Regions from separate parts of the Novosphingobium sp. BL-A-41-Hi4B-X5A genome, predicted to be linked through region 1. Evidence: riboswitches for the same ligand, from Rfam matches in the RefSeq annotation. Region 1 holds a riboswitch; the other holds the start of a gene.
What was found. A riboswitch is a leader RNA that binds a small molecule or an ion and turns the genes downstream of it on or off. The one in region 1 is predicted to bind cobalamin.

Region 1 (4,409 bases):
ATCGCGGGCTATGACGATGCGCAAGCCCGCCAGCAGCGGTGGCACGCTCGCTGTCACCTCCGTGGCGAAGGCCACCGGTTTAGGCAGCCATAGAGCATCATCACCAAGGCAAGCTGCGGCTGCATCGATCCGGCAGTCGATATCGCCCACTTCTCCCTCCTGTACCAGACCAAGGTGCCGTTCGGGCAAGGCCACATCCGGGCTTGGGGGCATGGAACCGAGCCAGCGCATTCCCGGCGGTAGGCTTTCGCGCAGCATCGCGGCGTGGCGCTCGCTGCCAACGCGATTGGCCAGCGCTGCAACCACGCGGATGTCATCGCGATAAGTGGCAAGACCATGCGCCAGCGCTCCGAAGGTCTGTGCCATGGCGCTACCGTCGATGACCGCCAGCACCGGCAGGCCAAAGCGTACGGCCAGGTCCGCAGCGGAAGGATCGCCATCAAACAAGCCCATGACGCCTTCGACAAGGATCAGGTCTGCTTCGCGGGCAGCCTCATGCAGCAGACGGCGACATTGCGCCTCGCCCACCATGAAGAGATCCAGCTGGTAGACCGGTGCACCGCAGGCGCGTTCGAGGATCATCGGATCCAGGAAGTCAGGGCCGCATTTGAACACGCGGACCCGCCGCCCTGCCTGCACGTGGCGGCGGGCAAGAGCGGCCGTGACCGTCGTCTTGCCCTGCCCCGAAGCCGGCGCGCTGACCAGCAACGCTCGGCAAGATGCGGTCGTCACCGATCGATCCCTTCTTGGGCGCGCACGCCGTCACGGAAGGCATGCTTCACATCGCGGATCGCGCTCACGGTGTCGGCGGCGGCAATCAGCGCATCGTCTGCGGCACGACCGGTGATGACCACGTGCTGCATCGCCGGTCGCGCCTCGATCGCGGGCATGATCTCATCGAGCGCGAGATAGCGGTAGGTGATGAGGTAGGTCAATTCATCGAGCACGACGAGGCTGATGTCAGGTTCGGCCAGCGCAGCTTTGGCCTTTTCCCAGCCCGCCCTCGCAGCGGCAATGTCACGTGTCCGATCCTGCGTTTCCCAAGTGAAACCCTCGCCGCACTTCTCCCAGATCACATCGGGGTGCGAGGCGAAGAAGGCGCGTTCACCGACGTTGTCCGCACCCTTGATGAACTGGAACACCGCCGCTTTGCGACCGTAGCCGAGCGTCCGCGCCACCATGCCAAAGGCGCTGGAGGACTTGCCCTTGCCGTTGCCGGTGAGAACCAGCAGCAGGCCTTTGTCGCGCGTGGCGGCGGCGATCTTGGCATCGACCACCGCCTTGTGCTTGCGGGCGCGCTCGCGGTGCGCCTCTGGGGTTTCGCTCATTGCTCTGCTCGTGAGGCAAGCGAGGGGCGCGCGGCGACCAGCAAGGCATAGATGCCTGCTGCAGTTGCGGTCCACAGCAGAGTGGCCGCAAGGGTCGGTGGGAAATAGCGAGCGAGGCGGGGCATAAAGCCTGCGACGGTCGGATCGGTAAAACGGCCACCGAGGAAGTAGAATCCGCCACTGGAGAACAGCTCGGAAACCAGAGTGCCAACGCTGACCAGCGCCAGCAGCCCCAGCAGTGATGACGGTTCGGTGCCCCGCTTGTCCGCGCCCGCGCGCCCGGCCAGCCACATCGTGCCGTAGGCCGGAACGAGCATCCAGTAGGCAGGGGTGAAGCAGAAGCTGGACTGGCCGAACCAGCCGATCACTGTCACGTCGATAGCAAAGGCGAGCAGGAAGAGCCCTGCAAAAGCAGTCGCGCGGCGCAGGAAGAAACCGCCGACGAAGAAACTGGCAAGGCTGGTGTCAGGCAGGTGCATGACATTGCTGAGCGAATGGGTGCGGGTTACGAGCATGACGATCGCAAGCGCGCCAAACAGCGCGAGATCGGGACGCGAAATACGGACCATGATTGGCCTCCTGTGAACAGGTATGAATTGATTGTGCGCATGCGTGATGCGCAGGATCGGCAAGACGTGCGGACGCGCACGTCTGGCTGGATCTCAGGTGCTGGTCATCACGGATCTCCCTCCGACGAGAACGCACAATAGTGTCGTCCGCGAAGGGTGTGCCTTCGTCCGCCCGGTACACCCCGCCCGCGCAGAGAAACGACCGCAACAGGCCGGTTTCCTGACTTCCGGATCGTCGCGCCTTTCGCCGCCTTCTCGGGCCGAAACCCAATGGCATGATGGCGATGCGCTACCGGTTACAGTTGCGGGAGCAGTGCCGGATTGGGTGGCTTGCGACCACCGCCCGGACTTCCCGATTAAGCCCTTTCGGGCACCCGTTGCGAAAGACTGGATAAGCCAAGCAATTGATCTGCGCAAGTATTCGCACTTGCAGCAGCAAAAACATGTCGCTACCTGCACCGCCGCGACAGGTTCCCCGAGAGGGGATCAAAAGGGAACGGGGTGTAAAACTCCGGCTGCCCCTGCAACTGTAAGCGGCGAGCCGACCGGCCAATTACGCCATTGGGACCTCACCGTCCTGAGAAGGCGGCCGGACCGGCATTGACCCGCGAGCCAGGAGACCTGCCTGTTGCGGTCGTTCTTCGTTCGGGCAGGGTGCACCGGACGTTCGAGGTTGCCGGCTTGCAAAGGCGGCACACCCCTCGCGCAACGACAGCCATTGCCTGCCGGGAAGCCCCGTGCGGGAAGCGATGCCGTGTTGCGCCTTGCGGTGCATATGCCGGCGCGTGCTTCCTTCGCGTGTCTGAGCGGCAGGTCCATGCCGTTCGTACCGAAGGGAGCCGCACCATGCGTCCTGCCCATATTCCTGTTGTTTCGCTTGCCACGCTACTCGCCTCGCCCGCTTTAGCCGAGGACGCGCCTGATCCTTCAATCGTCGTTACTGCCTTGCGCAGCCCGGTCGAGCAGAGCGCAGTCTCTGCCACCGTAACCGTGCTTGACGAAACGGCGATCCGCGCCCAGCAGCCGATCGCGCTCACCGATCTAATGCTGCGCACGCCAGGCGTCAGCCTTTCGCGCAATGGTGGCTTTGGCACCGCCACATCGCTACGCATCCGCGGCGCCGATTCCTCGCAGACCGTGATGGTGATCGACGGTGTGCGCATTTCCGATCCGTCGGCCACCGGCGGCGGCTATTCGTTCTCCAACCTGCTGATCGACGACATCGAGCGCGTGGAAATCCTGCGCGGGCCGCAATCGATCCTGTGGGGAAGCGATGCCATCGGCGGCGTGGTCAGCGTACTGACGCGACGCGCGGAACAGCCGCTGGAAGGGAGCGTGGCGGTCGAAGCCGGCACCCACTCCACGGTCAACGCCCAGGCTGGCATTGGCGGGGCCGGATCATTGCTCGACTGGCGCGTGGCGGGCTCCGCCTTCACCACCGATGGCATCTCCGCACGCAGCAACGGCACGGAGGACGATGGCTACCGCCGCGTTTCCGCCAGCGGCACAGCCACGCTCAAGCTCACGCCAAACCTGTCGGTCGACTTGCGCGGCTATTTGGCCGATACGCGCAACGAATTCGATGGCAGCTCGGGGGACGCGCGTACCTATGGCCTGACCACCGAATGGACCGGTTATGCAGGTGTCAATCTGGCCCTGTTCGATGGGCGCCTCACCAACCGCATTGCCGTGCTGCAGACCGAAACGGACCGCGAGAACTACGATCCGGCGCGCTCGATCCGGTCCTTGAACTTCGATGCGCATGGCCGCGTGCGCCGTTTCGAATATCAAGGCAACTTGAAGCTTGCAGAAGGTCTCAGCGCCAAATTCGGGGCTGAACGCGAGGAGCAGCGCATGACCAGCGCCTCACCCGGCAACAATACCGCCGATTACGCCCTCGTCCCGCAAAGCGCCGATACGAACAGCGTCTACGGCGAGTTGCGCCTCACCCCGCTCATCGGCCTGACGCTGAACGGCGGTGTGCGCCACGACGACCAATCCCGCTTCGGCGGCAACACAGTTCTTACCGGAGGCGCAGTCTACACGCCTAACGCCGGGCAGACTGTGCTGCGCGCCAGCTATGATGAAGGCTTCAAGGCTCCTTCGCTCTACCAGCTGTTCAGCATTTACGGTTCTGCCGTGTTGCAACCGGAGCAGGCCAAGGGTTGGTCGGTCGGCGCCGAACAGTCACTCGGCGAAGTTTTCCACGCTTCGGCGACCTGGTTCGAGCGGGAAACCGAAAATCTGATCGACTTCGCCTTCTGTCCGACCACCGGCACCTTGCCCGCCGCGTGCTATATCCCCGGCACGACAACCACACGCTTCGGCTACTACGCCAACGTGCGCAAGGCCCACGCCAAGGGGCTGGAGCTGGCCGGCAGCGCGCAGCTTGGCGTGCTCTTTGCGACAGCAAACTACAGCTGGATCGAAGCGGAGGACCGTTCGCCCGGCAGCACTGATATCGGCCGTCAGCTTGCCCGCGTGCCGCGCCATCTTGCCAATCTGGAAAGCG
Region 2 (4,409 bases), on a different replicon from region 1:
GGTCACGGCTGGCCTCGATGGTGCTGGCCATGCCCAGGGTTTCAAGCCGCAGGCCGAGGCGCTGGTAGGCGCTGGCGGTAGCGGGATCGATGAACGTGCTGCCGAGGACGAGATCGGGCTTGAGGGCGAGGACTTCCTCGACCGTGCCACGCGTTGCGGGCAGCGCGCTGGCCAGGCGCGCGTCCATCGAGGCGGAGCGCGGGTCCTTGCTGTAGTGCGAGATGGCGAGGATCTGCGCCGGGTCTGCCACTTCGGCGAGGATCGCGTCGGTGCAGGGATTGAGGCTGACGATGGTGGGGTGCGCGGTCGCGCGAGATCCGGGAGTGGCCTTGCCTTGGGGGATGCAGCTGGCGGTAAGGGACGCTGCGAGCAAGACCACCCCCCGGCCCCATCCTCGGGCGAGGATGGGGCGAAGAGCTTTTGCTTGTGGCGCAAGCCGTTGCATCAGTACCGCGCGCGAATGCCGATGTAGGCAGAGCGTCCCCAGGTGCCGTAATCGGCGACGGTCTGGTAGTTCACGTCGAACACGTTCTCGACACGGCCGTAGAGTTCTACCTTCTCGGTAAGGGGGAAGCTCGCGCGCACGGTGGTCAGCGCGTAGCCATCGAGGCGGCGGGTGTTCGACGCGTTGTCAAAGCTGTCTCCCACGAGGCGCAGATCGGCACCGAGGGTGAGCCCGGCGAGCGGTGATGTCCAGTCGCTCGACAGGGTCAGCGCATGAGCCGGACGACGGGCGAGATCCCTGCCGAAGTTCGCGGTGCCGCGCGTGCGGTTCTCGGTTTCGAGATAGGTATAGGCGGCCTGCAGGTGCAGCATATCGGTGGGACGCGCGCCGAGTTCGGCTTCGACACCCTGCGCGCGGGCTAGGCCGACGTTGTCGTAGAGGCCGAAGGGCCGCGTGGCGCAGGCGTTGAGGCTGGCGCACGAGACGAAGGTGATCAGGTTGCGGCTGTCGCGGCGGAACACGGTGACGGCCGCGTGGAGCTGGCCATAAGGCACGCCCCATTCGAGGCCGGCGTCGTAGCTCTTGCTGCGTTCGGGGTTGAGCGCGGCGTTGCCGTAGTTCGAAAGCAACTGGTAGAGCGTGGGGGCCTTGAAGCCTTCGCCGTAGCTGGCGCGCAGGCGCAGTTCCGGAGTGATGCTGAACGAGCCGTTGGCGCCGAAGGTCCATGCCGTGCCGAAGCGGCTGTGGTCGTCGACGCGAACGCCGGCGGCGAGGCTGGCGCGGTCGGTGCTCCAGCCGAGCAGGGCGTGGCCGCTGGTCAGGTTCGCCTTGGCTGGCGCATCGAAGGTGCTGGAGAAGCGGGTCCATTCGCTGTCGCCGCCGAAATCGAGGGTGAAGCTGGCCGGAAGGTTGAGGCGGCCGGTCAGGTCGACGCGCTCCGAGCGGCCCTTATAGCCGTAGGACGGGTCGGTGCCGAAGGTCGGATCGAAATAGTCGCGCTTCGTATCGGACAGCGCGAAGCCGGTGTTGAGCGTCAGGATGTTGCCGCTGTAGCGCAGGCCGACGCGGCCCGAGGCCTGGCGGGTGGTCTGGTATTCGGGAGTATCGCCGAAGACGAGGTAGGTCGGCGGGCCGAAACCGTCGATATCGGTGCGGGTGTCGGCGTAGCGGGCGGTGGCGACGATCGCGAGGTCCTGCGAGAGGTTGACGCGGCCCCGGCCCCCGACGCGCCACTGGCGGAAGCCGTCGGGCTCTGTGCCGACCGCTGCGGCCGAGACGCCATCGCTGCGGCTATAGCCGCCGTTGAGGGTAAGCGCGCCGAAGTCTGACGAGATACCGGCAGCGGCATCGGCAAGGTAGCTGTCGTTGGCGCCGAGTTCGGCGCTGGCTTCGATGCCGTTGAGATCGCGCGACTGGACGGCGATGACGCCGCCAATCGCGGCAGAGCCCCAGACGATCGAGTTGGAACCGCGCAGCACGTCGATGCGCTCGATGCCGCCGGGGGTCAGCGTGCCGAAATCGAAGCCGCCCGAGGGGGCCGAGACGTCTTCGAGGCGGACGCCATCGACGAGGACGAGGACCTGTTCGGCGTCCGAGCCGCGCAGGCGCACGCCGGTGAAGCTGCCGGGGCCGCCGTTGCGGGTGATGGTCAGGCCGGGAACGCGTTCGAGAACGCGGGTGATGTCGGGGCCTTGGATCGACTGGATTTCGGCGGCGGTGATGACGGTGACAGGCTGGCCGGTCTTGCTCAGGGCAGTTTCGCTGCCGGTGGCGATGACGGTGATCGATGCCGGATCAACCTTGTAGTCTGCGACGACGACATCATCGGTGCCTTGGGCAAAAGCAGGCACGGCAAAAGCCAGGGCGGAAACGGAAAGCAAGTACTTCTTCACAGGACGCAACTCCGGCCACGAACGGTTGATGCCGTCCATGGCGAGAGGTGCGCTGGGCCATGAATCTGGCGCGCCTCGTCGCGTGCGCCCGGTACACCCCGCCCGGCCGCGGAACGACTACCATCGGCAGGTTTCCTGGCTCCCGGGTCATCGCCCGCTGCCCGCCTTCCCAGCGCCGGGGATCGAATCCGGCACCAGTGGCATCACTGGACAGCGCGCTCTCCGGTTACAGTTGCGGGGGCAGCGCCGGATTTGAACCGGCTTCCCTCTTAGCCCGTGTTACCGGGCACCGTTGGCGTCGGCGCGGGGAACTAGCGGGAACTTAGCTGCGCTGCAAGAGGAACTACGTACTTCGGGGCAGGTTTGCTGCCCAATTCATTCTCACGCAAAGCCGCAAAGACGCGAAGATGCCGCGCAGGTTTGATAGGACAGCCATCACCTCCTGCGGCGATTATCCAAGAGCATTGCCTGCGGCCGCGCACGACCCCTTTGCGCCTTCGCGTCTTTGCGTGAGGTTTTCCGATTTGAGCGCCAGGCCGTGAGCTTGCCAGTTAACCGGATCGCAGGAGCTTGTGCCGCATCGGGACAGCGGGAAAAGCGGCCGTGCGCGAGGGCGCGCAAAAGGTTAGCGCAATTGAGGATTTTCAGGATTCTGCCCAGCCCCATGCCTCTCGAGCTTGCCTATCGCCCGATCGAACTGCCCGGCGTGGCAGCGACGGCTAATGGCGAGCAGGGCCCGCGCGATTTTGCGGCGCGGATCCGGCGCCGGGACATGCGCTCGATCCGCAAGGCCTTGCGCGCGCCTTCGCTGATGCGGCAGCGGCTGGGCGGCGTGGCTATGTTCGGCGTGCTGGGGCTGCTGCTCGGGCCGACCGGGTGGGGCGAACCGGGCGGCGTTCAAGCGGCTGTCGCGCGCGCCCAGATGGCGGGCCTGCAACCGTTCGAGCGCGGGGGTGACAGCTTTCCGGGCTCGGCGTTCTACTGGCTCGACACCAGCGACAGCGGACTGATCGCGCCGACAGAAGCGCAGGCGAAATGGGACCAGAGCCATTCGGATGCCGAGATCCTCTCGGCGCGTCCGGTCTCGGCGGCGGGATCGAGCGAGGACCGCTGGCGGGCGCTGCAATGCCTGACCGCAGCAATCTATTATGAGGCGGCGAGCGAGCCTGACGGCGGGCAACGCGCGGTCGCCCAGGTGGTGCTCAACCGTGTGGCGCATCCGGCTTGGCCGAACACGGTATGCGGCGTGGTCTACCAGGGGTCGGAGCGGCCGGGCTGCCAGTTCTCGTTCGCGTGCGATGGCTCGCTGGCGAGGAAGCCGATGAAGGCGTTCTGGGACCGGGCGCGGCGCGTGGCGGCCGATGCGCTGGCCGGATACGTCTATGCGCCGGTCGGGCTGGCGACGCATTACCATACGACGGCGGTGCATCCCTACTGGGCGCCGAGCTTATCGTTCATCGGCACGATCGGGGCGCACCGCTTCTATCGCTGGGCCGGCGCTGCAGGGCGTCCGGCGGCGTTTACGGCGCGGTACTTCGGCGGCGAGCCGCTGGCCGCGCCGCATCCGCGCACATGGACGCCCTCGCCTGTCGACATTGCCGATCCGCTGGCGCTGGAGAAGGCGTTCGAGGAAGGGCGGATCGTGGCGCCAGTTGCTGCGGCGACGGTTGCTCCGGTGGCGGCGGTCCCGCAGGCTGCGGCGCAGCAGAGCCTTGTCCGGCCGCAGGTGCTGCCAGGCGTGAAGGCGGGTGCGACCAGCGCGCCGGTTTCCGGCAGCGGTTCGGTGCTGCCGGGGTATGAGAACGCCAACAAGTGGATTGCGCAGCCGGGGGCTTGAGAGCTTCCAAGCCTTGGAATGGTTCACGCAGAGGCGCGGAGGAAGAAGCGAGACGCGGAGGAGCGTCGCGCGCGAACCGATGTGCCGGTCTTCAAATGGGAACCGGGAAGCGGCTTTGCCGCAGCTATCTTCTCTGCGTGTCCTTTTTCTCCTCTGCGTCTCTGCGTGAACAATTCAACGCTCACAGCCTGCACACACCCCTCCACCCCCGCTTCGCGGGCGGTCCCCCTTGTAT

Region 2: linked by a shared signal. The riboswitch ahead of ACZ1JY_RS05845 (TonB-dependent receptor plug domain-containing protein) and the one ahead of ACZ1JY_RS19100 (hypothetical protein) in region 1 are both predicted to bind cobalamin.

What each region holds. Positions count from the first base shown of each region.
Region 1 covers NZ_JBVFVT010000002.1:743,649-748,057, forward strand. Annotated here, with positions in the region: gene ACZ1JY_RS19090 (cobyrinate a,c-diamide synthase) at 1-732, opposite strand, end outside; gene cobO (cob(I)yrinic acid a,c-diamide adenosyltransferase) at 729-1,328, opposite strand; gene ACZ1JY_RS19100 (hypothetical protein) at 1,325-1,897, opposite strand; cobalamin riboswitch at 2,091-2,290, opposite strand; cobalamin riboswitch at 2,349-2,540, shown strand; gene ACZ1JY_RS19105 (TonB-dependent receptor plug domain-containing protein) at 2,744-4,409, shown strand, end outside.
Region 2 covers NZ_CM145500.1:1,273,904-1,278,312, forward strand. Annotated here, with positions in the region: gene ACZ1JY_RS05840 (ABC transporter substrate-binding protein) at 1-379, opposite strand, end outside; gene ACZ1JY_RS05845 (TonB-dependent receptor plug domain-containing protein) at 445-2,376, opposite strand; cobalamin riboswitch at 2,446-2,646, opposite strand; gene ACZ1JY_RS05850 (cell wall hydrolase) at 3,002-4,174, shown strand.